2 regions of the Kribbella aluminosa genome follow, and region 1 is predicted to be linked to the other one. Evidence: riboswitches for the same ligand, from Rfam matches in the RefSeq annotation. Region 1 holds a riboswitch; the other holds the start of a gene.
The links. A riboswitch is a leader RNA that binds a small molecule or an ion and turns the genes downstream of it on or off. The one in region 1 is predicted to bind thiamine pyrophosphate.
Positions count from the first base shown of each region.

Region 2: it holds a riboswitch for thiamine pyrophosphate, as region 1 does, so the genes downstream of both, thiS (sulfur carrier protein ThiS) here and JOF29_RS24935 (purine-cytosine permease family protein) in region 1, are expected to answer to the same signal.

Region 1 covers NZ_JAGINT010000002.1:736,789-750,947, forward strand. Annotated here, with positions in the region: gene JOF29_RS24885 (protease-associated domain-containing protein) at 1-310, shown strand, start outside; gene JOF29_RS24890 (hypothetical protein) at 435-641, shown strand; gene JOF29_RS24895 (dihydrofolate reductase family protein) at 643-1,191, shown strand; gene JOF29_RS24900 (GTP pyrophosphokinase) at 1,188-2,201, opposite strand; gene JOF29_RS24905 (ATP-binding protein) at 2,352-3,545, shown strand; gene JOF29_RS24910 (DUF3037 domain-containing protein) at 3,655-4,512, opposite strand; gene JOF29_RS24915 (HipA family kinase) at 4,524-5,402, opposite strand; gene JOF29_RS24920 (DUF3152 domain-containing protein) at 5,556-6,407, shown strand; gene JOF29_RS24925 (chromosomal replication initiator protein DnaA) at 6,442-7,248, shown strand; gene JOF29_RS24930 (alpha/beta fold hydrolase) at 7,245-7,901, shown strand; TPP riboswitch at 7,923-8,039, shown strand; gene JOF29_RS24935 (purine-cytosine permease family protein) at 8,035-9,360, shown strand; gene JOF29_RS24940 (flavodoxin family protein) at 9,357-10,061, opposite strand; gene JOF29_RS24945 (class I SAM-dependent methyltransferase) at 10,161-10,844, shown strand; gene JOF29_RS45525 (MGMT family protein) at 10,933-11,046, opposite strand; partial or broken gene JOF29_RS46055 (methylated-DNA--[protein]-cysteine S-methyltransferase) at 11,258-11,500, opposite strand; gene JOF29_RS24955 (RNA polymerase sigma factor) at 11,493-11,975, opposite strand; gene JOF29_RS46060 (putative leader peptide) at 12,069-12,140, shown strand; gene JOF29_RS24960 (flavin reductase family protein) at 12,208-12,765, shown strand; gene JOF29_RS24965 (ABC transporter substrate-binding protein) at 12,755-13,801, shown strand; gene JOF29_RS24970 (ABC transporter permease) at 13,798-14,159, shown strand, end outside.
Region 2 covers NZ_JAGINT010000002.1:1,303,559-1,317,717, reverse strand. Annotated here, with positions in the region: gene JOF29_RS27725 (glycosyl hydrolase) at 1-1,910, shown strand, start outside; TPP riboswitch at 1,964-2,075, shown strand; gene thiS (sulfur carrier protein ThiS) at 2,067-2,270, shown strand; gene JOF29_RS27715 (thiazole synthase) at 2,272-3,045, shown strand; gene JOF29_RS45570 (DUF6807 family protein) at 3,020-4,867, opposite strand; gene JOF29_RS27705 (RidA family protein) at 4,948-5,334, shown strand; gene JOF29_RS27700 (serine hydrolase) at 5,344-5,538, opposite strand; gene JOF29_RS45565 (GNAT family N-acetyltransferase) at 5,549-6,301, opposite strand; gene pdxR (MocR-like pyridoxine biosynthesis transcription factor PdxR) at 6,354-7,745, opposite strand; gene JOF29_RS27685 (FAD-binding oxidoreductase) at 7,863-9,143, shown strand; gene JOF29_RS27680 (tetratricopeptide repeat protein) at 9,140-9,640, shown strand; gene JOF29_RS27675 (SAM-dependent methyltransferase) at 9,668-10,510, opposite strand; gene JOF29_RS27670 (rhodanese-like domain-containing protein) at 10,614-11,072, opposite strand; gene nhaA (Na+/H+ antiporter NhaA) at 11,163-13,043, opposite strand; gene JOF29_RS27660 (GAF and ANTAR domain-containing protein) at 13,153-13,845, shown strand; gene JOF29_RS27655 (ROK family transcriptional regulator) at 14,007-14,159, shown strand, end outside.

The sequences.
Region 1 (14,159 bases):
CCTGCGGTACTCGGCGCCGACGGACTCGACGAACAAGGTCGGGCACGGTGTGGTTCCGCTGCAGCTCAAGCCGTACTACGAACGCACCGCGAAGCCGCAGACCGCGACGTTCAAGTCGGTCAAGGTCAGCGCGAGCTATGACGGTGGCAAGAGCTGGCGGCCGGTCGCGGGCGTGAGCTTCGGCAGTGCGTACCAGGGTCTGCTGCTTCCGCCGCGTGGAACGAAGACCGTCTCGCTCCGGGTGGACGCGGTCGACCAGAACGGAAACACGGTGTCGCAGACCATCGTCGACGCCTTCGGCGTTCGCTGAGACCTCCTGCCGGCGTCTTGCCACGTTGCAGCCTCGACGAGGGCAGGGGCGGCTGATGGGAGATCGGTGGAGGCGTTGAGTCGCGGGCGGCGGCTGCTGGTGCTCGCCGTCCTCCGGGTGGCTGGTGGGCCACCGCGGTCCGCGCGTACCGCTGGTGGTCGCCGGGACCATGCTGACCGTCTCGGGGCTGATCTTGTCCCAACTGAGCACAACCACGGCCACACTGCACCTGCTTGCGGCCTACCTCGCGTCCCTGGGCGTCGCTGTCGCCGGCACCGTCCTGACCGCGGACGCGCTTGTCAAAGATCCCGGTGCGGCTCCGACCAGGTGACATGACAGAGAACAAGATCGTGGTGTCGGTGCAGGCGTCGCTGGACGGCCGAGTGGCTGCGGAAGGCGGCGCGCTCGACTGGCTGCAGGTGAAGGACGAGCTACACGCGCACTTCGTCGACGTCCATCGGACCGCGGGGATGTTCGTGTACGGGCGGAACACGTACGACGGCATGGCGGCGTACTGGCCGACCGCCGAAGGCGCCCCGTTCCTGGTGGAGTACGGCAAGGTCTGGACGGCAATGCCGAAGCTGGTGTTCTCCCGGACGCTGGAGTCGGCGGGCTGGAACACGACCGTGGTCCGCGACCTCGCCGTGTTGGAGGAGTACCGCAGGACCGCTGACGGCGACCTCTACGTGATCGGCAGCCCGCAGCTCATGACCGCGCTGGCCGAGCGGGACCTGGTGGACGCGTACCAGATCTACGTGCACCCGGTGGCGCTAGGACACGGACCGTCGATCCTCGAGGGCTTGCCGGCACGGCAGGGCCTGACGCTGACGGGTGCGCGGACCTTCGACGGGAACGTGGTCAAGCTGGAGTACACCCGCTAGCTCTCGATCAGCCCGGCGCGGGTCAGGGCTTTGAGGCGGCCGCGGAGGATCTTCTGGCGGCGCTCTTCCTCCGGGAACAGGTCCAGGTAGGCGGGACCCTTGGCGGCGAGGAGGTCGTCGTCGAGGCGGCGTACGGTGCCGGCTGGGGCGCGGTGGGTCATGGCTGCCTGTACGGCCGCGCTGTCGATGCCTCCGAGCAGATCCGTGAGTTGCTCTTCGGTCGTGACACCCAGGCGGTGCAGGACGCCGAGGATCCAGGAGTAGTGCGTGGTCTTCGCGTGCGGCGCGTCCGGGTAGCGGCGGTTCAGGTACGTCGTAAGCGTGGCGGTCGTGAGGTCGACCGGGGCCTTGTCCGACGCGGTCGCGGCCAGCTCGCGGTACAGCCGGTCGATCTCGGTGAACTCGTTGTCGGCCAGCTCCATCAGCGCCGCCGCCAGCAGGAACCTCCGGTCGAACTCGGGCTTGCGCTCCGGCGGGATGTCCAGCTTGTACCGGATGTCGTGCTCGAACTCGGCCCACGCGTGCTGAACCGCCGTACGCACCTGGATCTCCATCACCAGGTTCTTCAGTACGGCGTACTCCGGCAGTTCGCGGCGGTGCTCGTTCAGCCGGACCAGGTAGTGCTTGCTGGCGTACCCGAAGACGCCCTGCGCCCGGGTGTGCGCGCCCATGTCGGTGTGCTCGACGATCTCGAACTCTTCCTCGATCACCTCGCAGACCCGGTCCACCGCCTCCACCAGGAACGTGATCACCCGAGCCGCGACCAGGTCGGTGATCTGGTTCAGCGGGTCGTCGTACTTCGGCCGGCCGGGATCGTCCGGACGCGGCTTCGACGCCTTCACGAGGAACGACTCCGGGTCCTTCGCCCGGGCCGTCGCGCTCAGGTAGTTGATGCCTTCCTCTTCGCCGATCAGCTCGTTGATCAGCGCCTCGAGCTTGCGCGCACCGCCGACGTACTGCTGATGTACCCGCTCGTACAACGCCCCTGCCTGCGGAGCCCACTCCACCATGGCCGGAACCCTAGTGGTCCCAGCGAGAATCGTGGTGTCTATCGGAATCTAGTCATTTCACTAGAAAGTCGTAGACAGTCCGAGCGACACGCTCTGGTCGTTGATCGGTCAATCTACGGAAATCGCTAGACGGCCTCATACAGTGAAAGCATGGATCCGATCCGGAATCCCTATGCGCCCGGCGCCGGTCAGCGGCCGCCTGAGCTGGCCGGACGCGACACCGAGGTGCGGCAGTTCGAGGTGGTGCTCGAACGGGTCGCCGCAGGCAGGCCGGAGCGGAGCCTGGTGCTCAGCGGACTCCGGGGCGTGGGCAAGACGGTGCTGCTCAACACGCTCCGTTCGCAGGCGATCAAGCGCGCCTGGGGTACCGGGAAGATCGAGGCCCGCCCGGACCAGAGCATCCGGCTGCCGATCGCGCAGGCGCTGCACACCGCGATGCGCGAGCTCGGCCACCGGCACCGCGACGACGAGAAGGTCGACCAGTTCAGCGCCGTACTGAAGGCCTTTGCCCTGCGTACGGCGGCCAACGACCGGAAGGGGATCCGCTGGCACCCGCCGGTCGACGTGGCCGCGGCGAAGGGCCGGGCGGACTCCGGTGACCTGGAGATGGACCTGATCGAGCTGTTCACCGACGCCGCGGACCTGGCCGGCGACCTGACCGTCGGGGTCGGGTTGTTCATCGACGAGATGCAGGACATCAGCACCGACGACCTGTCCGCGCTGTGCGCCGCCTGCCACGAGATCTCGCAGCAGAGCGCCGCGCTGGTCGTCGTCGGCGCCGGCCTCCCGCACCTGCCCGCCGTACTGTCCGCCAGCAAGTCGTACTCCGAGCGCCTCTTCCGCTACATCCGCGTCGACCGCCTGGCCCGGGACGCGTGCGACCGCGCGCTGATGCTCCCGGCGGAGAGCGAGGGCGTGCAGTACGACGAGGAGGCCCTCGACGAGCTGTACGCGCAGACCGACGGTTACCCGTACTTCGTCCAGGCGTTCGCGCACTCCACCTGGGACCACGCCCCGACCTCCCCGATCACGATCAAGGACGTCGCCGTCGCCGCCCCCGAGGCCTCGGCCGAGCTGACCGTCGGCTTCTTCGGCTCCCGCTACGAACGCGCCACCCCCGCCGAACGCGAGTACATGCGCGCCATGGCCGAGCTGGGCATCGGCGTCGACGACGGCTCGGTCCCCACCTCCGAGGTCGCCTCCACCCTCAACCGCAAACCCCAGTCCCTCTCCCCGGCCCGCGACGGCCTGATCAAGAAAGGCCTCGTCTTCTCCGCCGAACGCGGCACCGTCGCCTTCACCGTCCCCCACTTCGGAAAATTCCTCCGCACCCGAACGGCTTAAGAACTGTGGTGGTGCGGGAGGCGGAGCACCCAGCGCCAGTTCGACCGTTGGGCTTGTGCCCGTGGCTCGGACGACTGCGGTGAGGGGAGCCGGTGGGCGACGAAGCCGCCTACGTTGCTTGCAGCAGGCGCTCGGCCTCGTCGACGATGGCTTCCGAGTCCGACGACGAAATGACCTGGACGCCGAGACGTCGCCAGCCATCCTTCGCGACCTCGAACTGCTCCTCCCCTGCGGATGTGTCCGGAGGAGTGAACACCGCGTTGATTTCGACAGACTTCGGAATCTGCACTCCGGACTGGCCGCGTCTTGCTACGAGACGGCCGCCGTCTGCCCGGAGCAGCCCCAGGAGGTAGTTCCAAGCCTGGATGTTTGTCTGCAGACGCCGCGTGTCCTTCACGTCGAATGCCCAGACCTGCGACATCTGATGGACATGCCGGTTCGTCACCGCGAAATCTATGCTTGTGTCCTGTGATCCGACGGCAGCGATCCCGGACTTGGCGAGGTGTTGCACAAGCTCGGGGCGCACTTCGAATGCGTGCCGCAACCTGTTCACGACCTTGACTCGAGAGCGGTGACCCACCTCGGTGTCGGTGTCGACGATCATCAGATCGTAGGCGAGGTTCGCCGCCTCTTCGGCCGAGTTCGCCAGGACCGGTCGGGCCTCTGAAAGCTGAACAATGTTGTTCATCCGGACGCGAAGGTCCTCGACATCCCCCTTGCGCAATGGCATGAGGTCAGAAGGCACCAAAGACTCGACCGCCGAGAGACGAACGCTGATGGCCTCTTCGATCCGCCTCATGAACGCGTGGGTCATGGCCGCAGATCCACCCAGTCGGGAAGCGCGCCCGAGATTACCGACCCGGCGAAATGACCAGTCTTCGTTCCGTCCGGCGATGACGGCGATATTGACGAACTCGCCGCGAATCGCGTCGGGCACGTAACGTATGACCCAGTAGTCGTAGCGCACGTGGCCCCCTTTCACGGGCGATCTCCAACTGCATCCCGAAGCCTCTGAGCTACCAGGGCCCGGCGTCCATGAACGAACTTGGCTAGTGTATGCAGTGCCTCGTCCGCAACTCCCCACTCTAGCGGCACTTGGCCCATGACCTCACCCAGGTTGGCGCACGACAGACCTTCCACGAGGTTCGCCGCCGTTCGGAGCGCCTCAGTGTTGAGTGCTGCAGCGTCGATGTTCTGCGGCCACGGCCACGGTTGGTCGGCGCGCCCCGCCAAGTGACTCGGCGTCCAGTCGCCTTCCAGGCTGTCGAACCACAGGCCATGGTCAATCGACCAGACCTGGTCATGCTCGGCCAGGTGGTAGAGGAGTTGCAAGTCGCTGCCGAGGCACAGATCCCAGAGCGCGAGGTAGAAGGCGAAGCGGGTCGCATTGCCATCTCGGCCAACCCGTGTGATCTCCGTGTGCTCCTCAACATCAGGGAGTAGCTCTGACCCGAAGTAGACGCCAGCCGGTAGCCGTGAACCATCTACGTGCTGGTCGCAGACCAGCGCCTCGTCGACCTCGACTAGTGCGGTTGGCCGCACAGGTGCGGCGATACGCGTTCCGAGTCGCCCGACGACCAACTCGTGCACCAATGACAGGTTCCCGTGCGGATTGCCAGGCCACTTCGTCCAATAGCGCCGGCCTCGAGTGGTGACCGCAAGAACCGGTTTCGCCCCAGTCGATGCTGTCGCGAGAATGAGCTGTGCCGATTCTTGGGCTGGACCACGGGTAGAACCCCTTGAGTGCGCGCGTAAACGCCTCGCCGGACCACGCGCCCTTGTCGGTCGCCACGCATGCTCCCTGTTCGACGTCGCTTTAGGGGGTCGGACCCGCTCCGGAATGGCCGGCCGGATCAACGTGGAGCGTAGACCTCTGTCTGACAGATACGAAGTTCATTCGGCGTTCGATGTGGCAGAGCGACTTCAGCCCTGCCAAGCACTACGTGCAGCGCTCAGCCCTTCACCTGGCCGCACTTTTGGAACGACGGATTTGCTGGGTAGGGTCTTGGCGTGACCACCCGGCGGCGCGGCCAGCAGGCGGATATGTCTCCGGGGCGTGGGGGCCGGCACAGTCGACGGAAGTCGCACAAGGGGCAGTGGCTGGTGGTCACGGCGCTTGCGGTGGTGGCGACGGTGGTCGTGGCGAATCCGGAGGTGGCTCACCGCAACAGCCTTGCGGCGCAGGCGGTTGCGGGAGTCAACGAGGTCGCCGAGGAAGCCCCGGCGGTCTCGGTCACTCCCGAACCGGTCCCCACGCCGACGCAGAAGTTCACCACGCCGTCGCGGCCGGCGCCGACGTTGACGCGTAAGCCGAAGAGCTCGAAGCCGAACGTGTCCGTGTCGAGCGGGAAGCTCGCCGTGGTGCCCGGGATCAGCAAGGCGAACGGTGTGCGGGACAAGCTCACGTATCGCGTAGAGATCGAGCAGGGCGTCACGGTCAACGGCGCCGCGGTGGCCACTGCGATCCACCAGACGCTGACGGATCCGCGTGGCTGGCAGGCGCTGCACCCGGTGAGCTTCGAGCGCACCGACAAGCCGGACGCCGACCTGCGCATCATCCTCGCGACGCCGTCGCTGACCGACAAGCTGTGCCTCCCACTCGACACCGGCGGCGAGGTCTCCTGCCGGGTCGAGGACCGCGTCGTACTGAACGCGAAGCGGTGGATCTATGCGATCCCGGCGTACGACGGCAACGTCGAGGTGTACCGCAGCTACCTGGTGAACCACGAGGTTGGCCACGCACTCGGCCACGGGCACTCGACGTGCACCACCCCGAAGACCCCCGCACCGGTGATGATGCAGCAGACCAAGGGCCTGGCCGGCTGCCTGCCGAACGCCTGGCCGACGGTCAAGGCGACCTGAGAGACTGGGTACGACGGACGGGAGGGAGCAGCCGATGTCGTCACAGGACTTCCCGACGTACGGCCGGGACAACGAGCCCGACAAGCAGCAGCCGCCCGGTGAGGACCACCACTACGCTCCGCCCACGCCGTACGGCGGCGGCTCGTACGGACCTGGTCATCCGGTGCCGGAGGAGCAGTTCCCTTATGCGCCGCCTCAGCCGTACGGGACACAGCCACCGCCCGAGACCAACCCGTCGTACGTCCAGCCCCCGGCCTACCGCCCCGGCGCACCGTACGGCCCTCCGGCCGACCCGCAGCCGCACGAGCTCCCGACGTACGGGCGGGCCCAGGCACGCGATCCACGGGTCTCCCGCGTGCTCGGGCTGGCGGCGTTCATCGCCACGATCTACGGCCTGCTCGTCCTGACCGTCCAACGGGTAGCGCTCCGCGAGATTTCGCAGGCGCCGGGCTCTCCGCTCAACCACCCGCTCCGCACCGACGTACTGGACGCGATCGGCCAACTGCTGCTCGTGGTCGTCGGAGCCGCCGCACTCGTGATGTGGGTCCGCGACCTCCTGGCCCGCCGGAAGGCCGGCACCAGCCCGAAGCCGCCTGAGCTGGTCGGCCTGCTGCTCGTGGCGGTGTCCGCGATCCCGATCCTGGTCTGGCTGGTCATCGTGCTGTCCACCGGCCTCGGGGGCAACGACGGTGCGGTCCACCGGCTGCCCACGGCGTACGGCTGGGGTGGGTTCGGTCTGCTGTTCCTGGCTGCCGGACTCTTCCTCGGGTACCGCGAGCTGCGCCCCGACGTACCGAACCCGGTCGTCAAGGCGCCTCCGGCCAAGGCTCCCTGGGAATGAGCGCACCAGTCGTCCTCGTACCCGGTCTGGGCCTCGGCCCCGAGTCGTACGCACGGACAGTCGAACACCTGACCGCGCAGTACCACGTGGTCAGTCTTCCCGGGTACGGCGAACCCGCGGGTGCCCGTGAGGACCTGCACCCGCGTGCGCTCGCGGTCGCGCTGGCGGACAAGATCCGCGCGCGGGCGGTCCTCGTAGGCCACTCGGCCAGCTGCCAGATCGTCGTCGAGACCGCGGTCCGCTACCCGGAGCTCGTCCACGCTCTCGTCCTCGTCGCGCCGACCGGCGACGTGCGGATGTCGAGCTGGGTCGACCGGGCCGTCCGGCTCGTCGGATCGGCCATCCCGGACGCACCGAAGCTGGTTCGGATCAGCCCGCAGTACGCCCGGACGACGCTGCCGTCGATCGCCCGGGCCGGCGAGGCGTCGCGGCACCACGATCTGGCAGCGGTCATGTCCCAGGTCCGGGCGCCCGTGGTCCTCGTCCGCGGCAGGTACGACCTGGTGTGTACGACGGAGTGGGTCGAACGGCTCGCCGAGCTCAGCCACGGCGAGGCCCGCACGCTGGACACCGGCTCCCACATGCCGGTCGTGACCAACGGCCCGGAGCTCGCCGCTCTCATAGAACGAGCAGCCGCCCTTCCCGAAACCTAGTGTCGAGTTAGACTCAGCAGCACAAACCTATGCGGGAGCTCGCACCGAGAAGCGCGGGCTGAGAGGGCGACAGCTGGGTCGCCGACCGCCTGAACCTGACCGGGTAATGCCGGCGTAGGGAGTGGGGTCACTTATGACCGATACAACTGTTCGTCCTGCGGATCGGGTCGAGGCGCCGCTCGTCCTGACCACCGACACTCCGCGAACGCTCGGGTTCTTCCCGCAGTTCACGCTCTGGGCAAACCTCGGCATCTCCCTGTTCGGACCGGTGACCGGTGCGCTGGTGGCGGCGTACACCGGGTCACTGGCCCAGGGGCTGCTCGCGATCGTCGTGGGCTGTGGGCTCGGCGCGCTCGTGCTCGGGGGCTCGGCCGTGTTCGGCTCGCACACCGGTGCACCCGCGATGGTGGCGCTGCGGGGAATCTTCGGGCGGCGCGGGTCGGTGGCGCCGACGGTGCTGAACATCGCGCAGAACATCGGCTGGGCGACGATGGAGATCATCGTGATCTCGCAGGCCGCGGTCGCGGTGACGGGTCCGAGCTGGCGCTGGCTGTTCGTCCTGCTGGCCGGTCTGATCGCCACGTCGATGGCGGTTCGTCCGCTCGGCAGTGTGAAGCTGCTCCGGAAGTTCATGGTCTGGCTGGTGCTGATCGCCTCGGCGTACCTCTTCGTCCAGGTGCTCACCAAGCCGGTGCACGCGCTGCCGCAGGACAACGTCTACGGCTTCTGGCCCGCGGTCGACCTGGCCGCCGCCGGCGTGGTGTCGTTCGCCCCGCTAGCCGCTGACTACACCCGGCACTCGCGCACGAACAAGGCGGCCTTCAGCAGCTCCGCCCTCGGCTACGGTCTGGCGGCGATCATCTACTACGCGCTGGGCGTGTTCGCGGTGGCGACGCTGCAGACGAACACCGACGACGTGATCACCGCGCTCGTGACCCTCCCGGCCGGCGCGATCGCACTGTTCGTCCTGCTGGTGGACGAGGTGGACGAGGCGTACGCGAACGTCTACTCGACGACGATGTCGTTGCACAACCTGATCGGCCACATCGACCGCCGGTGGATCTCGGTCGCCATCGGAGTCGTTGCCACCGGCATCGCGATGTTCATCAACCTGGGCAACTACACGCAGTTCCTGTACCTGATCGGCTCGGTCTTCATCCCGCTGTTCGCGGTCGCGATCGCGGACTTCTTCCTGGTCAGCAGGATGCGGTGGGACGTGTCGAGTACGGCGAGGTTCCGCTGGCAGCCGGCCGTCGCCTGGCTGATCGGCTTCGTCGCGTACCAGCTGGTGAACCCGGGCACGGTGGCCGGCTGGTCGCCGTTCTGGACACGCGTCCAGCAGGCCGTCTTCAACCACCACCCGGTCCCCGGCTGGCTCGGCGCGACGTACACCTCGATCCTGGTCTCGATGGCCGCCGCGGTGCTCCTCGGCCGGATCGCCCGCCGGCCGGCCGCCTAGCGGTACTCGGGGTTTTCGAAGTCGAAGCGGCAGCCGGCGTCCCACTCGGAGCGCTGGTTGCCGTGCGCCGGGATCCCGCCGGCGTCCTTGAGGATCCTTGCCAGGTGCAACAAGTTCCAGGTCATGAAGGTGGTGTTCCGGTTGGTGAAGTCGTTGTCCGGACCGCCGGATCCTTCGTCCAGGTACGACGGCCCCGGACCGGCCTCGCCGATCCATCCGGCGTCGGCCTGCGGCGGCACCGTGTATCCGAGGTGCTGCAGCGAGTAGAGGATGTTCATCGCGCAGTGCTTCACGCCGTCCTCGTTCCCGGTGATCAGGCAGCCGCCGACGCGACCGTAGTACGCGTACTGGCCGTGGTCGTTGAGGATCGACGAGTTGCCGTACAGGCGCTCGATCACCTGCTTGGTGACCGAGCTGTTGTCACCCAGCCAGATCGGCCCGGCGATCACCAGGATGTCGGCGGCCATCACCTTCGCCTGGATCGACGGCCAGGCGTCCGTCGCCCACCCGTGCTCGGTCATGTCCGGCCAGACCCCGGTGGCGATGTCGTGGTCCACGGCACGGATCACCTCGGTCGCGACGCCCTGCTTGTCCAGGATCCGCCTGCTGACCTCCAGCAGGCCCTCGGTGTTGCTGCGTTCCGGTGACCGTTTCAGCGTGCAGTTGATGAAGAGCGCACTCAAATCGTCGTAGTTCGTCACGGTCCTCAGTGTGCGTCCCGACCGGGTGGACAGCTATTACGGGACGCTTTCCACACCCGCGACTGGCACTGAACCGTGTGGACCGAGATACTGACGCCCATGCTGAACTCCGCATTGCGCAGCCGGGCCGAGTACGCGGAACTAGGGGCCGACGGGCTGGCCGCGCGTACGACGCCCGAGCGGGACGCGGCGATCGTCAAGGCGGTCGAGGAACTGCTGGTCGGCCGGGAAACCGTGCTGGACCTGTGCTGCGGGTACGGCCGGATCGCGCTGCCGCTGCGGCGCGCCGGCAAGGTCGTCCGCGCGCTGGACATCTCGCCGAACCTGGTCGATGCCGGTCGCGCGCAGGCTGTCGGCGAGGAGCTCGCGATCGACTGGGCGATCGGTTCGATGACCGACCTGCCGTACCGGTGGGACTCGTTCGACGCGGTGATCTGCCTGTGGACGGCGTTCCACGAGTTGTTCGCCGAGGACGAGCAGATCTCCACCATCTGCGAGATCTCCCGGGTGCTGAAGCCGGGCGGGGTCGCGGTCATCGAAGGTCCGGTGTGGGGACCTGCGACCGCGGGTGAGATCGCGAACGGGATGCGCCAGGGGCCCGAGCACCGGATCGTCACCACCGAGCACGACGACGACCGCAGCAGCGTGCACTTCATCCACGACGAGATCAGCTACGGCCGCCTCTGCGCGGCCGCCGGTATCGACGACTACAAGGTCTACAAGCGCGACTGGGGCGGTCGCCGGCGACTCATTCTGGAGATTCACGCACCAGCAGCTAATTGACGTGTCAAAGAAGCAGATCCCCACTCCACACTGGGGATCTGCTCCTTGTCCAGCGAGTCTAAATCCATTCCGGACAACTCCGGAAATGTCAGCTTTTTGCTTCCAGATTCAGCAGGAACCGTTTCGCGTCAAGGCCGCCCGCGTAGCCGGTGAGTGCGCCGTTCGCGCCGATCACCCGATGACACGGCAGGACGACGCACACCGGGTTCGCGCCCAGCGCCGTACCGACCGCGCGGGGCCGCCTTCGGCTTGTCGATGCCGACGGCAACAGCGCCGTACGTCGTGGTCCGCCCGTAGCTGGTGTGCTCCGGAAGGTCCTCCAGTACCAGCCGCTGGAACGGCGACGCGAGCACCAGATCGACGTCCAGGTCGAACGTGTGCCGCCGCCCGTCGAGGTACTCGTCGAGCTGCCGCCGTACGTCGTCCAGCGGTCGCGGCTGCCGCAGTACCCGCGGGGACACCGACCGGGCGAGCCGGGCGGTGATCGTCTCCTCGTCGCCGAACGAGCTCGCGACGACCTTCCCGTACGCGACCGCGAGCAGCATCGTGCCGATCGGCGTGTCGTGCAGCGTGTAGGCGACGTCGGCGTCCGGGAAGACGGGTGGTTTCGGGTCGGGGGTGTTCAGCCGGGTGAGCCGGCTCTCGAGATCAGTCATCGTGTACTCCGAGTTTCGTGCGCAAGGTCGCCAGCGCGTCGCTGACCAGTCGGCGCGACGCGGCGGGCGTGGTGTCCAGAGCGGCGGCCACACCGTGGTGGTCCAGGTCGCCGACGTACTTCAGCGTGATCGCGAAGCGTTGCCGCTCCGGCAGTTGGTTCACCGCCCGCCAGAGGTCCGGGTCCGGCCACGCGGCGGCCTCCGGGCCGTCGACCGCGACCGGCGGCGCCTCCTCCAGCGGGCGCTGCGGTGTCCGCGCCCGGTGTACGTCGGTCGCGCACCGGGCGGTGATGGTGAGCAGCCAGCTGCGCAGGTTCTTCGCCGACTTCAGCGTCGGGTACGCCGCGTACGCCTTCTCCCAGGCGCGCTGCGCGACGTCGTCGCCGTCCTGACCGGCCATCGCCCGCGCCAGCCGGGCGACGTCCCGCCAGTGCTCGTCGACCAGCGCCTGGAACGGCGGCAACCCCGTAGTCATCACGCCAGTAGAACGCACGCACGGTCCGGCGTGTGAGTCCGGATCACGAGATTGTCTAGTTGACCAGTAGACAATGATGCGAAGATAGCTGACATGACGACGACCCACCTCACCCGCCGTCGCGTCATCGACCTGCTGCGGACGGCAAGCGCCACCTGTCGCTGACGCGCCATCCCGTCATTCCCGGCGAGCTCCGCCATACCTCCTGTATCGCCCTTCCCGAGGGAGAGACATGTCTGTGCCTGAACCGCACGCTGCCTTGCACCGTCCTGCCCTGTCCGTCGTGCCCGACCGCGCCGAGGAACGGATCGTGGACGCCGACGTCTACAAGTCCGTCTTCCGCCGGCACGCCGCCGGCGTCGTGGTGATCACCGCGGACGCCGGCCACGGACCGGTCGGCTTCACCGCCACGTCGCTGGTGTCCGTGAGCCTGCTGCCGCCGCTGGTCTCGTTCGCGATCGCCTCCAGCGCGTCCAGCTGGCCGACCGTGAGTACGGCGACCAGCCTGGTGATCAACTTCCTGTCCGCCGACCAGCACGCGATCGCGGGCCGGTTCGCGACCAGCGGGATCGACCGGTTCGCCGAGCCGACCCGCTGGTCCCGGCTGGCCACCGGCGAACCCGCCCTCGACGACGCCCCGAGCCTCCTGCGCGCGCAGGTCGAGCACTGTTTCGCGGTCGGCGACCACTACCTGGTCGTCGCCCGCCTCGCCACCCACACCGAACGCCGTGAGCACGAGTCGCTGCTCTACCACGACGGCAACTACGCGAAAGCCCACCATGTCCAGTAAACGCCTCCTGACCATTCTCGCCCTCCTCGCCGTCGCGGTCACCGGCTGCAGCGCGAAGGCCGACGCCGGCGGCGCCGCGAAGCTGTCGCTCGACGCCGCGCTCCCGACCACGATCCCGGACGGCACCAAGATCGTCGTCGGCGATCCCGCCACCGAGGTCGCGCTGAAGTTGTCCGGCCAGTACGACAAGGTGTCCAAGTACGTGCAGTTCGCGAACCTCAGCGGCGGTCCGCAGACCACCGAGGCGTTCCGGGCACACGCGCTCGACCTCGGGTCGGTCGCCGAGATCCCGTCGATCAACGCGACCTGGACCGGTCTGCACGTGAAGATCGTCGCCTCCAAGTTCCGGCTGGACCCGATCGCCCACCCGATCTACAAGCTCGGCATCGCGCCGGGGGTGTCGGTGAAGACGCTCGGCGACCTGCGCGGGAAGAAGATCGCGTACAGCCCGGGGCAGGCGCAGGGCGCACTGATCCTGAAGGTGCTGAAGAAGGCCGGGCTGACCAAGGAGGACGTGAAGCTGGTCGAGCTGCCCAGCACGGGTGACGTCTACGTGCAGGCACTCGCCGGCAAGCAGGTCGATGTCGCCCCGATCGGCGGCGTCCAGATCAAGCGGTACCTGGCGAAGTACGGCAAGGACGGTGGCGCCGTGATCGACCACGGTCTGCGGGACGACGCCGGTCACCTCTACGGCCCGGTCGAGTCGCTCGAGGATCCCGGGAAGGCGGCCGCGATCCGCGCGTACGTCGCTGCCTGGGGCGTCGCGCAGGACTGGATCGACAAGCACCCCAAGGAGTGGATCGAGGGGTACTACGTGAAGGACCAGGGGCTCAGCGCGGCGGACGGCCAGTGGCTGGTCGACAACGCCGGGCACCCGGACATCCCGGCCGACTGGAGCGCCGCGATCCAGCGCCAGCAGCAGACCATCGAACTGCTCGCCAAGGAGACCGGCAACCCGGTGATCCAGGCGAAGGACCTGTTCGACCTGCGGTTCCAGACCGTCGCTGCCGACGCGATCAAGGCAGGTGCCAAATGAGCGCGACCACCCTGCCCGGGCTCCGTACCCGGGCCGCCGCGAGCCCCGTCGTACGGCGCCGTCGGCTCGGACCGGGTAGGCCGATCAGGTTCGGCGCCGCGATCGGTCCGGTACTCCTGCTGGTGATCTGGAGCGTCGGGTCCGCCGCTGGTTGGATCGACCAACGGATCCTGTCCGCGCCGTGGACCGTGGTGAGCACGGCCGGCGAACTGATCTCCGACGGCCGCCTGCAGTCGAACCTGTGGACGTCCGCCCAGCGGGCCCTGCTCGGACTCGCGCTCGGCATCGTGCTGGGCGTCGTACTGGCGCTGATCTCCGGCCTGTCCCGGATCGGCGAGGCGGTGCTCGACGGCCCGAT
Region 2 (14,159 bases), 570 kb from region 1:
ACCAGCAACGCCTGACGTTGTCAGGGGCAACGGACTGGCAGCCGCTCACAGTCAGCCGCTTCGACGGCGGCAAGCAGTACAGCCACTTCGGCGGCGCGAACGACGGCGTCTGGCACGGCCCGGCCAAGCAGATCGAGGTAGTACTCGACAAGGGCGCCATCAGCGGCGCCACGAGCAGCAGCGTGAACCTCGACGACCTCACGCTCAACGCCCCAGCAGCCGCACCCACCACTCCACTGGGCGACTACGAGAGCGCCGCGGAGGGCTGGTCGTTCTACCCTGGCAGCGAGTTCCCGGGCGCGACCGGCAGCCTCAGCTACGACACCACGGCCCCGCAGGCAGGCGCCCAGTCGGCCAAGCTCAGCGGCGACTTCACCGGCGGCGGCAACTACGTCGCACTGCAGCGCACGTTCGTCCCGATCGACCTCAAAGCCCTTGATCTGTGGGTGAAATCCAGCCAGCTGTCCTCCATCGGCCTGCGCCTCACCGACGCGACCGGTCAGGTCCATCAGCAGCGCCTCACGCTGTCCGGATCCGCCTGGCAGCACCTCAGCGTCACCCAGTTCGCTCAGGGCACCGGCTACCTGCACTTCGGCGGCGCCGACGACGGCGTCTGGCACGGCCCTGCGAAGGCGATCACGCTGACGCTGGACAAGAGCGCGATCATCGGCGGCGGTACGTCGGCAGCCGTCAACGTCGACACGGTCGCCGCGACCACGGCCCCGACGTACCAAGGTGCCGGCACGCACTTCGCGCAGTCCTGGAACCCGGACCTGATGCCCGTACTCGCGCTCTCCGGCGCCCGCTCCGCCCGCGACGAGGCGTACTGGAACGACGCCGAGAAGACCCCCGGCGTGATCTCGTTCCCGGGCAAGATCACGACGTACCAGCAGGGGTTCCAGGCCAACGGGATCGACCCGTTGATGATCGCCGACCGCGGGAACGACCTGTACGACGGCGGCAAACCGCCCACGACCGACACCGCCCGCGCGGGGTTCGCGAACTACGCCGACGCGCTCGCCACGCAGTACCCGCAGATCAAGAACCTGGCGGTCTGGAACGAGTGGGACATCAACGGCGAGGGCCCGGCGTACCAGACCCCCGAGGCGTACGTCGCGTTGCTGCAGGCAACTTATGCGAAGCTGAAGGCGAACCACCCGGGCCTGACGATCATCGGCGGCGGGGATACCGACGTCACGCAGCAGGCGTGGTTCCAGCAGTTCTGCCAGCTCGGCGGGCTGAAGTACCTCGACGTCGTGTCGATCCACCCGTACAACTACCTGAACGCGCCGGAGAGCCTCGGCACGATCATCGACCAGGTCCGCGCGACGATCCGGCAGTACAACGGCGGTGTCGACAAGCCGATCTGGATCACCGAGGCCGGCTGGTACACCGGTGCCGGCAGCGCCGCGCCGGTCACCGAGCCGACGCAGGCGATGTACGTGGCCCGCGCGATGCTCAACGTCCCGGGGCACGACGTCGACCGGTTCTACCTGTACGACTTCAAGAACGACGGCATCGATCCGGCCAACCAGGAGTACAACTTCGGCCTGGTGCACAACGAGGCCGACGCGCTCGGCAAGTACACACCCAAGCCGTCGTACGTCGCCTACGCCACGGCAGCCCGGCAGCTCCGCGGGGCGACGTTCCTCGGCAAGGAGTACCCGGGCAACGGGCTGATCGACCAGGTGTACGCGGCCAATGACGGTACGCCGTTCCGCGCGATCTGGGCCGCGTCCGGCGCGAACACGACCGTGACGGTCAACGCGACCGGCCCGGTCCAGGTGACCAGCCTGTACGGCCTGCCCTACACCCTGACCCCGAACGCGAACGGTCAGGCCACCGTCACAGTCGGCGTCTGGCCGACGTACCTCTCCGGCTCGACCGTGACCTCGGTGACGGCACCGTAGAGCTCTAGCTCACCCTCCCGATCCTGAAAAGATCGGGAGGGTGAGCTAGAGTCGAAGACGTCCGCGGGAGCTCACAGGGAGTGGGCTGAGAGGGTGTCTCTACCGTCACCGACCGCTGAACCTGAATCGGGTAATTCCGGCGTAGGGAGGAGCACGATGGAGTCCGTCTGGGTGAACGGCACGGCGGTCGACGGGCCGGCCGGGAAGTCGGTGGCCGAGCTGGTCGCGGAGTTCTCCGACCGGAGCACCGGGATCGCGGTCGCGGTGAATCAGAACGTGCTGACCAGGACCGAGTGGGCGCAGACCACGGTGCGCCCGGGCGACCGGGTCGAGATCGTCAGCGCGACGCAGGGAGGCTGAGATGGACGATCCACTCGAGCTCGGCGGGCGGACGTACACCTCCCGGCTGATCATGGGCACCGGCGGTGCCGCCAACCTGGAGGTGCTGGAGGAGGCATTGATTGCCTCCGGCACCCAACTCACCACGGTCGCGATGCGTCGGCTCGGCACCGGCCACGAGGGATCGGTGCTCGACGTACTGAAGAAGCACGGCATCGACGTACTGCCGAACACGGCCGGCTGTCACACCGCCGCCGAGGCCGTCCTGACCGCGAAACTCGCCCGCGAGGCGCTGGAGACCGACCTGATCAAGGTCGAGGTGGTCGCCGACGACCACCTGCTGCTGCCGGACCCGATCGAGCTGCTGGATGCCGTCGACGCCTTGGTGGCGGACGGTTTCACGGTCCTCCCGTACACCAACGACGACCCGATCCTGGCCCGCCGGCTGGAGCAGGCGGGGTGTGCGGCCGTGATGCCGTTGGCCGCACCCATCGGTTCCGCGCTCGGCATTCGGAACCCGCACAACCTCGCGCTGATCGCCGAGGCCGCGAACGTCCCGGTGATCGTGGACGCCGGGATCGGTACGGCGAGCGACGCCGCGCTGGCGATGGAGCTCGGCTGCGACGCGGTGATGCTGGCGACCCCGGTGACCCGCGCCGAGAAGCCTGCCCTGATGGCCGCCGCGATGCGCGACGCGGTCTCCGCCGGCCGGAACGCCCGCCTGGCCGGCCGCGTCCCGCGCCGCTGGCAGTCCGCGCTCGCCTCGTCGCCTACAACTGGCCTGCCAGCCTTTTAGCCTCTGCCGCATCCAGTGACCGATCCAGGAGTACTGCGGTCAGCGACAAGGTCAGCTCCTGGTTCGGTTGCAGCACCAACGGCTCGTCCCACGCCAGCGCCGGGCACACGCCGACGTACTGCGAAACCCGCAGGAACCACGGCCGTACCTGCTCGGGCTGCACGAGCAGCAGGCTGACATCGCCCTGTACGAACGCGATCCACGGGCTGGACGCCACCTCCAGCCCGTCACCATCCGCACTCAGGACTGTCGTTTCCGCCAGAGGCAGTCGCCAGAAGATCCCGCCGTACGCCGCTCCGTCGCGGCCGGTCGTCGCCGGACTGTCGATCCGGATCGTGCCGTACCGGGCGGTGAGCACGCTCCGCCAGTCGAGGCGCCAGCCGCCGAACGCCAGGTCGCCCGCGAGGCTCCGGCGTTCGACCAGCTGCGGGCGGCCTTGCTCGTCGTACCAGGTGATGTCGTCGATCAGTTCGCGATCGTTGATGGTCACGCCCCGGCTGCGCTGCTGACCGTGGTTCGTCAGCAGGGTCGGGCCCTGGCCGCGGACATACGTGCGCCCGCCCCAGTGCGACGTGCCGTTGACCTGCGCGACCGCGAGCGAGACGCCGTAGTGGTGCCGGTGGTCGACCGGGCTGACCTGCGTCAGCGGGTGCCCGCCGAGCGTCCGGACCGGATGCAGGTACGGGCGCGGCGCGTGCACCTGCGGCATCCGCCGGCCGAACTCGTACCGGGCGAGCAGTCCCGCGGAACTCCCCAGCTCGAAGATGTCACCCTGCTGCTGCCACCCGATCCGGTCGTCCGACACCGCGGACCGCGGCTCCTGCGGCACCGGACCGGTGCTCGCCCGCACCGCCAGCCGCAGCTCCGGTACGTCGTCCACCGCGTCCGAAGGCCCCGTGATCGACGCCAGCAACCGCTGCCAGGCCAACTCCCCGAGATCCTTCTGGGGCACCCGAACGGTCGTCAGCGACGGTACGGCGAACCGCGCCAGCCCGATATCGTCCATCCCGGTCACCGACAGATCCGCCGGTACGGCGACGCCGACCTCGTTGAGCCGCGCCAGCAGCCCGAACGCGACCAGATCGTTGAACGCGACCACCGCCGTCGCCTGCGAGTCGAGCACCCGTTCGACCGCGGCGTACCCGTCCTCGATCGACCTGCCGCACTCCAGCCGGACGAGGTCCAGCCCCGGGATCTCTCGCTCGGCGACCTCGAGCGCCTGCAGCCGCAACGTGTTCGACGCGGACGCGGCCGGCCCGGACAGGAAGGCGAGCCGGCGATGCCCGAGCCCGACCAGGTGATCCACGACGATCCGGACGGCGCGGCCGTAGTCGACCACCACCGACGCGACCTCCGCCGGGCCCTGGCGGTTGACGAGGATGACCGGCTGCACCTGCGGGAGCAGCTCGACCAGCCGCTCCTGGTCCATCCGCGGCGAGACCATGATCAACGCGTCACAGCGCCGCCGGGCCTCGATCGCGATCGCCGCCTCGGCCTGCGGGTCCTCGTCGGTCTCGGCGACCAGCACCCTGTACCCGGCCGCCGCCGAGGCGTTGGTGATGCCGCGGAGGATCTGCTGGAACAGCGGGTTGCCGAGGTCCGGGACGACCAGCGCGACCATGTTCGTCCGGCCCAGCGACAGGCTCCGGGCCAGGTCGCTCGGGCGGTAGTTCAGCTGCTTCGCGGCGGCCCGCACCCGGGCGACGATCTCGGGTGCGACACTGAGGCGGCCGTTCATCACCCGGGACACGGTCGCCCGCGACACCTCGGCCACCCGTGCGACGTCGGCGATCGTGATGCTGTCCTTCGGTGTCCGGCCCACCGCTGCATCCTCTCCCGATGAAACCGGTTTCTCAACCCCCGGTGTGATCGGATGGAAGCACACACCGAACGGAGGAACAGGTGACTGAACTGGAGTATCCGCAGGTCCAGGGCGTTGCCCCCGGCAACGGCTACAGCCACGTGGTGACCGGAACCGGCCAGTGGGTGGCCGTGTCCGGGCAGGTGGCGCTGGACGCGGACGGGGCGTTCGTCGGGATCGGCGACCCGGGCGCACAGGCCGAGCAGGTGTTCGCGAACCTCGAACGCTGCCTGGCGACGGTCGGCGCGACGTTCGGGAACGTGGTGAAGCTGACGTTCTTCGTCACCGACATCGGCTACCTGCCGGCGATCCGCGTCGTCCGCGACAAGTACATCCCCGGCACCAAGCCCGCGAGTACGGCGGTCCAGGTCGCGGCCTTGTTCAGCCCGGACGCCCTGCTGGAGATCGAGGCGTACGCGATCATCTGACCGCTCGGGTCAGCGGAGGAGGTCCACCGCGCGGCGGGCGGCCTCGCCGATGGCGGCGTCGACGCGTGGCTGGCGGAAGTCGCCGCGGGCCGCGAGGGTGAAGACCGCGATCGCGTACGCCGACCCGCCGGGCAGGGTGACCACGCCGACCTCGTGGCGGAGCGCGCCGAACGTACCGGCGCCGAGTTCGTCGTCCTCGATCACCTGCAGAACGTCACCCTTTGACGCGGTAGTGGTAGCGCGAGACGGTCCGGAATCCGAGGCGGTCGTAGAGAGCCCGAGCCGGCGCGTTGCTCTCGACGACCTGCAGCCAGACCCGGACGACCCCCAAAGTGCTTGCCTGCTGCAACAAGCCGTGGATGACCGCCTGCGCAAGCCCCTGACGGCGGTGCTTCGGGTCAACGGCCAGGCAGTACAGGCCGGCCCAGTCGTCGACCAGCGCGAGCCGGCCGATCGCCTGCACGGGTTGCCCGGACGGGATCACCGCGTACAGCGCACGGGCCCGGTTCAGGATCTGCCGCGCGGCGGCCTGCGCGGCGGATCCGCCGCGGCCGTCGACGGCCCACCAGAAATCCATCCAGGAGTCGTCGGGCGCCGCGGATATATTCACCGGCCCAAGCTGCTCAGCCGGTTCGCCGAGGTTTGCGAGGACGTCGGCGAGCTCGGCGCCCATCACCAGCGTCGGGTTCCGGAGCTCGTACCCGCGGGCCGCGAGCCGGTCGTCGAGGTCGCCGGGCTGGGCCGCCGGACCGACCTGGAAGGACGGCGCGATGTCGTGCGCGGCGTACAGGTTCTCGACGTAGTCCAAGGCTTTGCCGAGGTCGAACGGTGCACGCTTGGGCAGGACGGAGTTCGCGCGCAGGGTGACCCCGGCGTTGCGGCGGACCACCCAGCCGTCCAGCTCGGTGCTGTCGGCGGCGGGCCAGCCGTGGTTCATCAGGGTGTCGATACGAGCTGCGGCGATCACTCCATCGAGCGTAGAACCGACCGGATCAAATTGCAATCGAATGGATAGTTATTCATAGCGCCCGGATCGCGTCCGCGAGCAGGTCGATGCCCTCCACAACCTCGCTCCGGTTCAGTGACCCGTAGCCGAAGACCAGCCCAGCAGGTCCGTCCCCGGCCAGCCAGTACGGCGCCAGCCCGTACACCCCGAGTCCGCGCTCCAGCGCTGCCTCCTGCAGCGCCCCCTCGCCGAGCCCCGGCGGCAGCCAGGTCATCACATGCAGCCCGGCCGACACCCCGACCGGCTCCAGCTCCGGAACCCGCGCCGCCAGCCGCTCGACCAGCGTGTCCCGCAGCTCCCGGTAGCGCGGCCGCATCCGCCGCAGATGCCGGTCGAACTCGCCGCGCGCGACGAAGTCCGCGAACGCCAGCTGATCCAGCACCGGCGACCCACGATCGTCCATCAGCTTCGCCCGCGTCATCGGCTCCACCAACCAGGCCGGCAGGATCAGCCACCCGAGCCGCAGCCCCGGCGCCAGCGTCTTGCTCGCGGTCCCGGCGTACGCCACCCGATCCGGCGCGAGACCCTGCAGCGCACCGATCGGTTCCCGGTCGTACCGGTACTCCGCGTCGTAGTCGTCCTCGATCACCAACCGGTCGCCGCGACCCGCCCACGCCACGAGCGCCGCCCGGGTCTCCGCCGAGGTCACCGCCCCGGTCGGGAACTGGTGCGCCGCCGTCACCAGCACCGCGTCCGCCCCGGACCGCTCCAGCGCCTCCACGTCGACCCCGGATGCCAGCACCGGTACGCCGACAGCCTCCAGACCGACGGCCGCCGCGACCTCGCGGAGGTCGTTGTCGGAGGGATCCTCGACCGCGAGCCGACGCAGCCCTGCGGCCGCCAGTACCTGCAGCAACAGCCGCGAGCCCTGCGCGAACCCGTTGCAGATCATCATGTTGTCCGGGCGGGCCGCCGTACCGCGAACCCGGTTGAGATAGTCGGACAGCGCCGTCCGCAGCTCGATCGTGCCGCGACCGTCGAGGTACGCGAAGCTGCGGTTCGGCGTCTCGTTGAGCACCCGGCGGACGGACCGGAGCCAGGCGGCGCGCGGGAACTGCGACACGTCCGGGCGGCTGTAGCGGAAGTCGATCCGCGGCGGTCCGGCCGGCGTGGCGATCGAGTGCGTCGGGGAGACCACCGCGATGTCCGCGACCAGCGTGTAGCCGCCGCCCCGGCTGATCAGGTAGCCCTCGGCGACGAGCTGCTGGTACGCCTCGACGACCACGCCGCGGGACAGGCTGAGGTCCTGCGCGAGCGCCCGCGTGGACGGCATCACGGTCTCGGCGCGCAGCAGGCCGGCCCGGATCCTGGTGCGGATCGCGCTCTCGAGCTGCTGGTGCAGTGGTACGCCGTTGTCCCGGTGCAGCTCGACCAGGAGTTCGCCGGCTCCGGAACTGGTCCTCATTCGGCTCACAGAACTGGACCTTATCGGCGTACCGCTGCGCTGTCAGGGTTGTGAACACCACCGATTCCCCGAACACCACCGAGAATTCACAGAGGATTCACCGAGGAGATGAGAGCGATGACCGAGATGCTGCGTAGCGGGGACGCCGGGTACGACGAGGCGCGGACCGTGTGGAACGCGATGATCGACCGGCGGCCGGCCGTCGTCGCCCGCTGCTCGAGCACCGCCGAGGTGGCGGAGGCGGTCCGGTACGGCCGGGCGCACAAACTGGAGATCGCGGTCCGCTGCGGCGGGCACAACATCGCCGGGCTCGCGGTCCCGGACGGTGGGCTGATGATCGACCTGACGCCGATGAACGCGGTCCGGGTGGACCCAGAGGCGAAGCGGGCGTGGGTGCAGGGCGGGGCGCTGCTGGGCGAGCTGGACCGGGCGGCGCAGGAGTACGGGCTGGCGACGACCGCGGGCAACGTCTCGCACACCGGGGTCGGCGGGCTGACGCTCGGCGGCGGGATGGGCTGGCTGGCGCGGCGGTTCGGGCTGAGCTGCGACAACGTGCTCTCCTACGAGGTCGTGACCGCGGACGGCACCGTCGTACGGGCGAGCGCGGACGAGAACGCCGAGCTGTTCTGGGGTCTGCGGGGCGGCGGCGGGAACTTCGGGATCGTGACGTCGTTCGAGTTCCAGCTGCACGAGATCGGGACGCGGGCGCTGATCGTCGAGTTCACGTACCCGACGGCGGCCGGTTTCGACGTACTGCGGGGATGGCGGGAGCTGAACGCCACCGCGCCGCGGGAGGCGACGTTCACCGCGGGCATCTCGGCCGACTCCGTGACGGTGGGGTACGTGTGGGTCGGCGAGGGCGGCGACGAGCTGCTGCCGGCGTTCCGGGCGCTCGGGCCGGTGACGGACGAGCTGGTCGAGGAGACGACGTACCTGAAGCTGCAGACGCGGGACGACAACGTGCAGGGGCACCGGTTCCGCCGGTACTGGAAGGGGCATTACTTCAAGTCGCTGCCCGACGACGCGATCCGGGCGCTGGTGGACAACCCGGGCGTCGGGGCGAGCCTGCAGGCGTACGGCGGGGCGATCGCCGAGGTACCGGACGCCGACGCGGCGTTCAGCCACCGGGACACGCTGTTCGAGTTCGTCACGGCGACCCGCTGGGAGGACCCGGAGGATGACGAGGCCCGGATCGGGATGCTGCGCGAGTACGCCGCGACGCTGGCGCCGTACGCGAGCGGGGCGTACGTGAACACGCTGAACGACGACCCGATCCAGCGGGCCTTCCCGCCCGCGACGCTGGAGCGGCTGGTCGCGCTCAAGACGGCGTACGACCCGGAGAACGTGTTCCACCTGAACCAGAACATCCGTCCGGCGCGCGGCATGATGGTGGTGTGACGACTGAGCTGACGCCGGAACTGGCCGCGACGATCCACGAAGGGTTCTCGCGGCGGGACCGGGCGAACATGGGGCCGACGATCGCGTTCTTCGAGAAGCTGCTCGGCGAGCACCCGGACAACCCGTACGTGCTCTACGAGGTCGGCGGGTCGTACGACACCGCCGGGCAGGAGGAGACCGCGGTCGGGTACTACGAGCGCGCGCTGCCCGGGCTGACCGGGGAGACCCGCCGCAAGTGCCTGCTGCAGTACGGCAGCACGCTGCGGAACCTCGGCCGCTTCGACGAGTCGCTGGACCTGTTCAAGAAGGCGTGCGCGGAGTACCCGGAATCGGACTCGCTGCGGGTGTTCAAGGCGCTCACGCTGCAGGCCGCCGGCCACCAGGACAAGGCGCTCGCCACGCTGCTGCTGGTGATCGCCGACAAGGTCGACTCGGCCGAGATCAAGCGCTACGAGGCCGCGATCCGCGGCAACGCGGACTACCTGGCCGACCGCTAGCGCATCTGCGGGCCGCGGCCGTCGTCGCTAGCGCTTCTCGGCGACTCCGCCGTAAATGGCGTCGCGGACGTCCGGCTCCGGCTCCTCGTCGAGGCGACCGCCCGGCACGTGCCAGTCGACCAGCCGGACGACGCCCGGCTCGAGAATCTCCATCTCGCCGAACAGCGACGAGATCTGCTCCACCGACCGGAACGCGAGCGTCGGGAACGCGTGCTTGACCTTCTCCTGCAGCTCGGTCACCAGCTCGTCGACCGCGCCGCCGTCGCCCGGGTTGCACGCGTGCGTGATCGCCAGGAACGACCCCGGCGGCAGCGCCTCGACGTACTGCCGGGCGACCGCCAGCGTCTCGTCGTAGTCCGCGATGTGGTGCAGCATCAGCGCCATCACCAGCGCGACCGGCTCACCGGCGGACAGCAGGTCCGCGATCGGCTGCTCGGCCAGCACTTCGTCCGGCTTGGTCAGGTCCGCCGCGACGAACTGGGTCCGGTCGTTGTCGAGCAGCAGCGCCCGCCCGTGGGCGACCACCGACGGGTCGTTGTCGACGTACACCACCAGGGACTCCACGTTCACACCCTGGGCGATCTGGTGGGTGTTCTCGGCGGTCGGCAGCCCGGAGCCGGCGTCGATGAAGCGCCGTACGCCGCGCTCCTCGGCCAGCCAGGTGATGACCTCCTTGAGCCAGCGACGGTTCGCCCGCGCCCACTCCGGGGCCTCCGGCGCGACCTTCATGATCTGCCGGTACAGCTCCCGGTCGGCCTCGTAGTTGTCCTTGCCGCCGAGGAAGTAGTCATAGACCCGGGCGACGCTGGGACTCGCCGTATCGATGCCGTACGCGACCAGCCCGCCGTCGTATTTCGGCTGATCGGTCACGCTGTCTCCTCACGTCAGGTCTCGTCCGAGCGTAACGCACAGAGAGTCAGCCTTTCACCACGGCGTGTTCAAGGGTTGTAAAACCTCAACAGTCACAGGGGGTTCAGCACGCGCAGGCGACGCCGTCGGGCGCGGCCAGCGGGTCCGACGCGCGCCGCTCGATCCCGGTCACGGTCTCGATCGGCCCGCCTTCACGCACCCAGTACTCGTAGCCGCCGATCATCTCCTTCACCGGGTACCCGAGCCGCGCGAACGCCAGCGCCGCCTGCGTCGCGGCGTTGCATCCCGGACCCCAGCAGTACGTCACCACGGTGGCCCCGTCCGGTACGACGTCCGCCGCCGTACGCTCGGTGATCTCGCGGTGCGGCAGGTGGATCGCACCAGGTACGTGGCCCTGGTCCCAGCTCTCCTGGCTGCGGCTGTCGATCAGCACCCAGCCTGTCACGCCGGCGCCGATGTCCGCGGCGACGTCGGCCGCGTCCACCTCGAACGTCAGCCGGGCGGCGAAGTGGGCGACGGCGACGTCCGGCGCGGCGGCAGCGGTCCGCAGTACGGCACTCATCTGATGACTCCTTGGTTGTCGGGGAGGCACCAGCGTCCGGCATCGGGACGATCCGGCGATAGTGGCAGGAATGCCCTAGTACATCAAGATTCAGCCACGGCGGATTTTCGACCGCGCGCGGGCCACCTTGATCGCCTGCTTCAGCGTCTCCACGTCGTACGCCCAGTAGTGACGCTGCCCGTTGACGAAGAACGTCGGCGTACCGGAGACGCCGCTGGTGTCCGCGGACTCGATGTCCTGCGCCACCCGCGCGGCGGCCACGTGCCGCTTCACCTCGTCGTGCAACCGATCGGTGTCCAGACCGAGCTGTTCCGCGTAGCCCATCAGGTCCTTCGGCTGCAGGTTCTCCTGGTTCGCGAGCAGCAGGTCGTGCATCTCCCAGAACGCACCCTGCACCGCGGCGCCCTCGGCGAACTCCGCCGCGATCTGCGCCCGCGGATGTACGTCGGACAACGGCAGGTGCCGCCAGACGTAGCGCAGGTCGTCGTCCTGCAGCAGGTCGCGGACGATCGGCTCGGCCATCCCGCAGTACGGGCACTCGAAGTCGCCGTACTCGACCAGCGTCACCGATGCGTTCTCCGGGCCGCGGACATGGTCGCGCTCCGGATCGACCGGGTCCGTCAGGTCGAGGAGCTGCTCGGCCTCCCCGAGCAGCGCCAGCGCCTTCTTCGGCGGCGACAGCAGCTTCGCGGCGCGGAACACCGCCCAGGTGAGCGCGGACGCCACGATCACCGCGGAGAGCAGGCCGACCTTCGCCTCGGCGAGCTGCGCACCGTCGAACGCGATCGTTGCGATCAGCAACGAGACCGTGAAGCCGATGCCGGCGATCGTGCCGCTGCCGAGGACCGACGCCCAGCCGACGCCCGGGCGGACCCGGCCGCCGGAGACCCGTTCGAGCAGCCAGGACACCCCGGTCACCGCGATCGGCTTGCCGACGACGTACCCGAGCAGGATGCCGAGCGTGATCGGCGAGCTGAACGCGCGGCCGAGGAAGCCGGCGTCGATCGTGACGCCCGCGTTCGCGAGGCCGAACAGCGGGACGATCAGGTAGCTGGTCCACGGGTGGTAGAGGAACTGCAGGCGTTCGTTCGGCGAGATCGTCGTGGTCAGGCCGACGGTCGCGGAGCGCGCGAGCTCCGGGGTCGGCTGCTCGCGGAACAACCGGAACAGACCGGTCGCCTCCTCCAGCTCCTCACGACCGGGCGAGTACGCCGGCGCCGTGAGGCCGATCGCCAACCCGGCGACCACCGGGTCGACACCGCTCTTCAGAAGGGCGGCCCACATGAGTACGCCGAGAACGACGTACACCCAAGACTTGCGGACCCTGAGCAGGGCCAGCGTGAGAACGACGGCGAACGCGACCACGGCGAGGACGAGCGGCATCAGCTTGACGTCCGAGCTGTAGACGACCGCGATCACCACCAGCGCGAGCAGATCGTCTACCACGAACACCGTCAGCAGGAACACCCGCACGCGGTCCGGCACACCACGCCCGACCAGCGCGAGCAGCCCGAGCGCGAGCGCGGTGTCCGTCGACATCGCGACACCCCACCCGCGCGCTCCCGGACCGCCCGCGTTGAACGCCAGGTAGATCAGCACGGGCGCGACCATCCCAGCGACCCCCGCCAGCATCGGCAGCACGAACCGGCTCCGCTCCCGCAGATCCCCCAGATCGAACTCCCGCCGCGCCTCCAGCCCCACCACCAGGAAGAACAACGTCATCAACCCGCTGTTGATCCACTCCCGCAGATCCAGCCCGAGGTGCTGCTGCCCGAGCCCAACGGACAACTCGGTCCGCCAGATCTCGTCGTACGTCCCCGGCGCCACATTCGCCCACACCAGGGCGACAACGATCGCCGCCGCAAGAACTCCCGAGCTCCCCGCCTCGGTCCGCAGGAACGCCCGCAACGGCGCCGCAAACTCCCGCCGCCAGTCGGTCCGCCCACCCAACAGACCAGCCACGTCCGCCATACGCACACTGTAAGCGGAGGACCTTGATTCTCGGGGCGGCTAACACTGTCAGGTCGTCGGGCTGCATGATGTGCGGTGCCCGACTGCAGTCCATGCCCTGGAGATTCCAGTGACTGAGCCCGATCTCGCCAACTCGGCGGATACCTTCGCCCGGCTGGCGATCGAGCTGCACGACGCGCCTGGTGTCGAGGAGACGATCGACGCGGTGGTGCAGTTCGCCCAGCAGGCGTTGAGCTGCACGTATGCCGGTGTCGCCTTGTACACCCGTGGTTCGCAGGCCGAGATCGCCGCCGTGACCGATCCGGTGGTGACCGCGTTCTACGAGCGGCAGATCGCCACGGAGAGTGGTCCGCTGATCACGGCCTTACGAGAACGTGCGGCGGTCCTGATCCACGACACCGCCACCGACGAACGCTGGCCCGAGCTCGGGACCGAGCCGCCGGCGATCCGGAGCCTGCTCGACGTACCGTTGGCGACCGGTGACGCGCCGCGGCGTACGGTCGGCGTGCTCGGGCTGTACGGCGCCGAGCCGGGGGCGTTCACCGCCGACGACGAGGCGATCGCGTACGTGCTCGCGCAGCACGCGTCGGTCGCGGTGGCGTCCGCGCGGCACGAGGAGACGATGGCGCAGGCCGTCGACGCGCGGAAGCTGATCGGCCAGGCGATGGGGATCCTGATGGAGCGCTTCGACGTGGACGGCGACCGGGCGTTCGCGATCCTCAAGCGGTACTCGCAGGACACCAACACCAAACTGCGCGACGTCGCGCAGCAGCTCATCGATACGCGCAGACTCCCGCACTAGCGGCAATCTGACACCGTTGTCCGGCAGCCACCGGCGGCGAACCGTTGCATACTGCGGGGTGAGCCTGACGCCGGGACTTGTGCGGCCAGTACCGCGGACCGGGTCACGTCTCGGCGTCACAAGCCCGGACCCCGCCGACGCTGCCACGTTACGCTGGCGCAATGGGTGAGTGGCGGCCGTTGGCGGGGCCCTCGCGGCAGGTCGCGCTGGAGATCCTGCTGGACGGGCCGTTGTCGCGGGCCGAGTTGTCCCGGCGCGTGGGGCTGTCGCCCGGAAGCCTCACCCGGCTGACGAAGCCGATGGTGGAGTCCGGT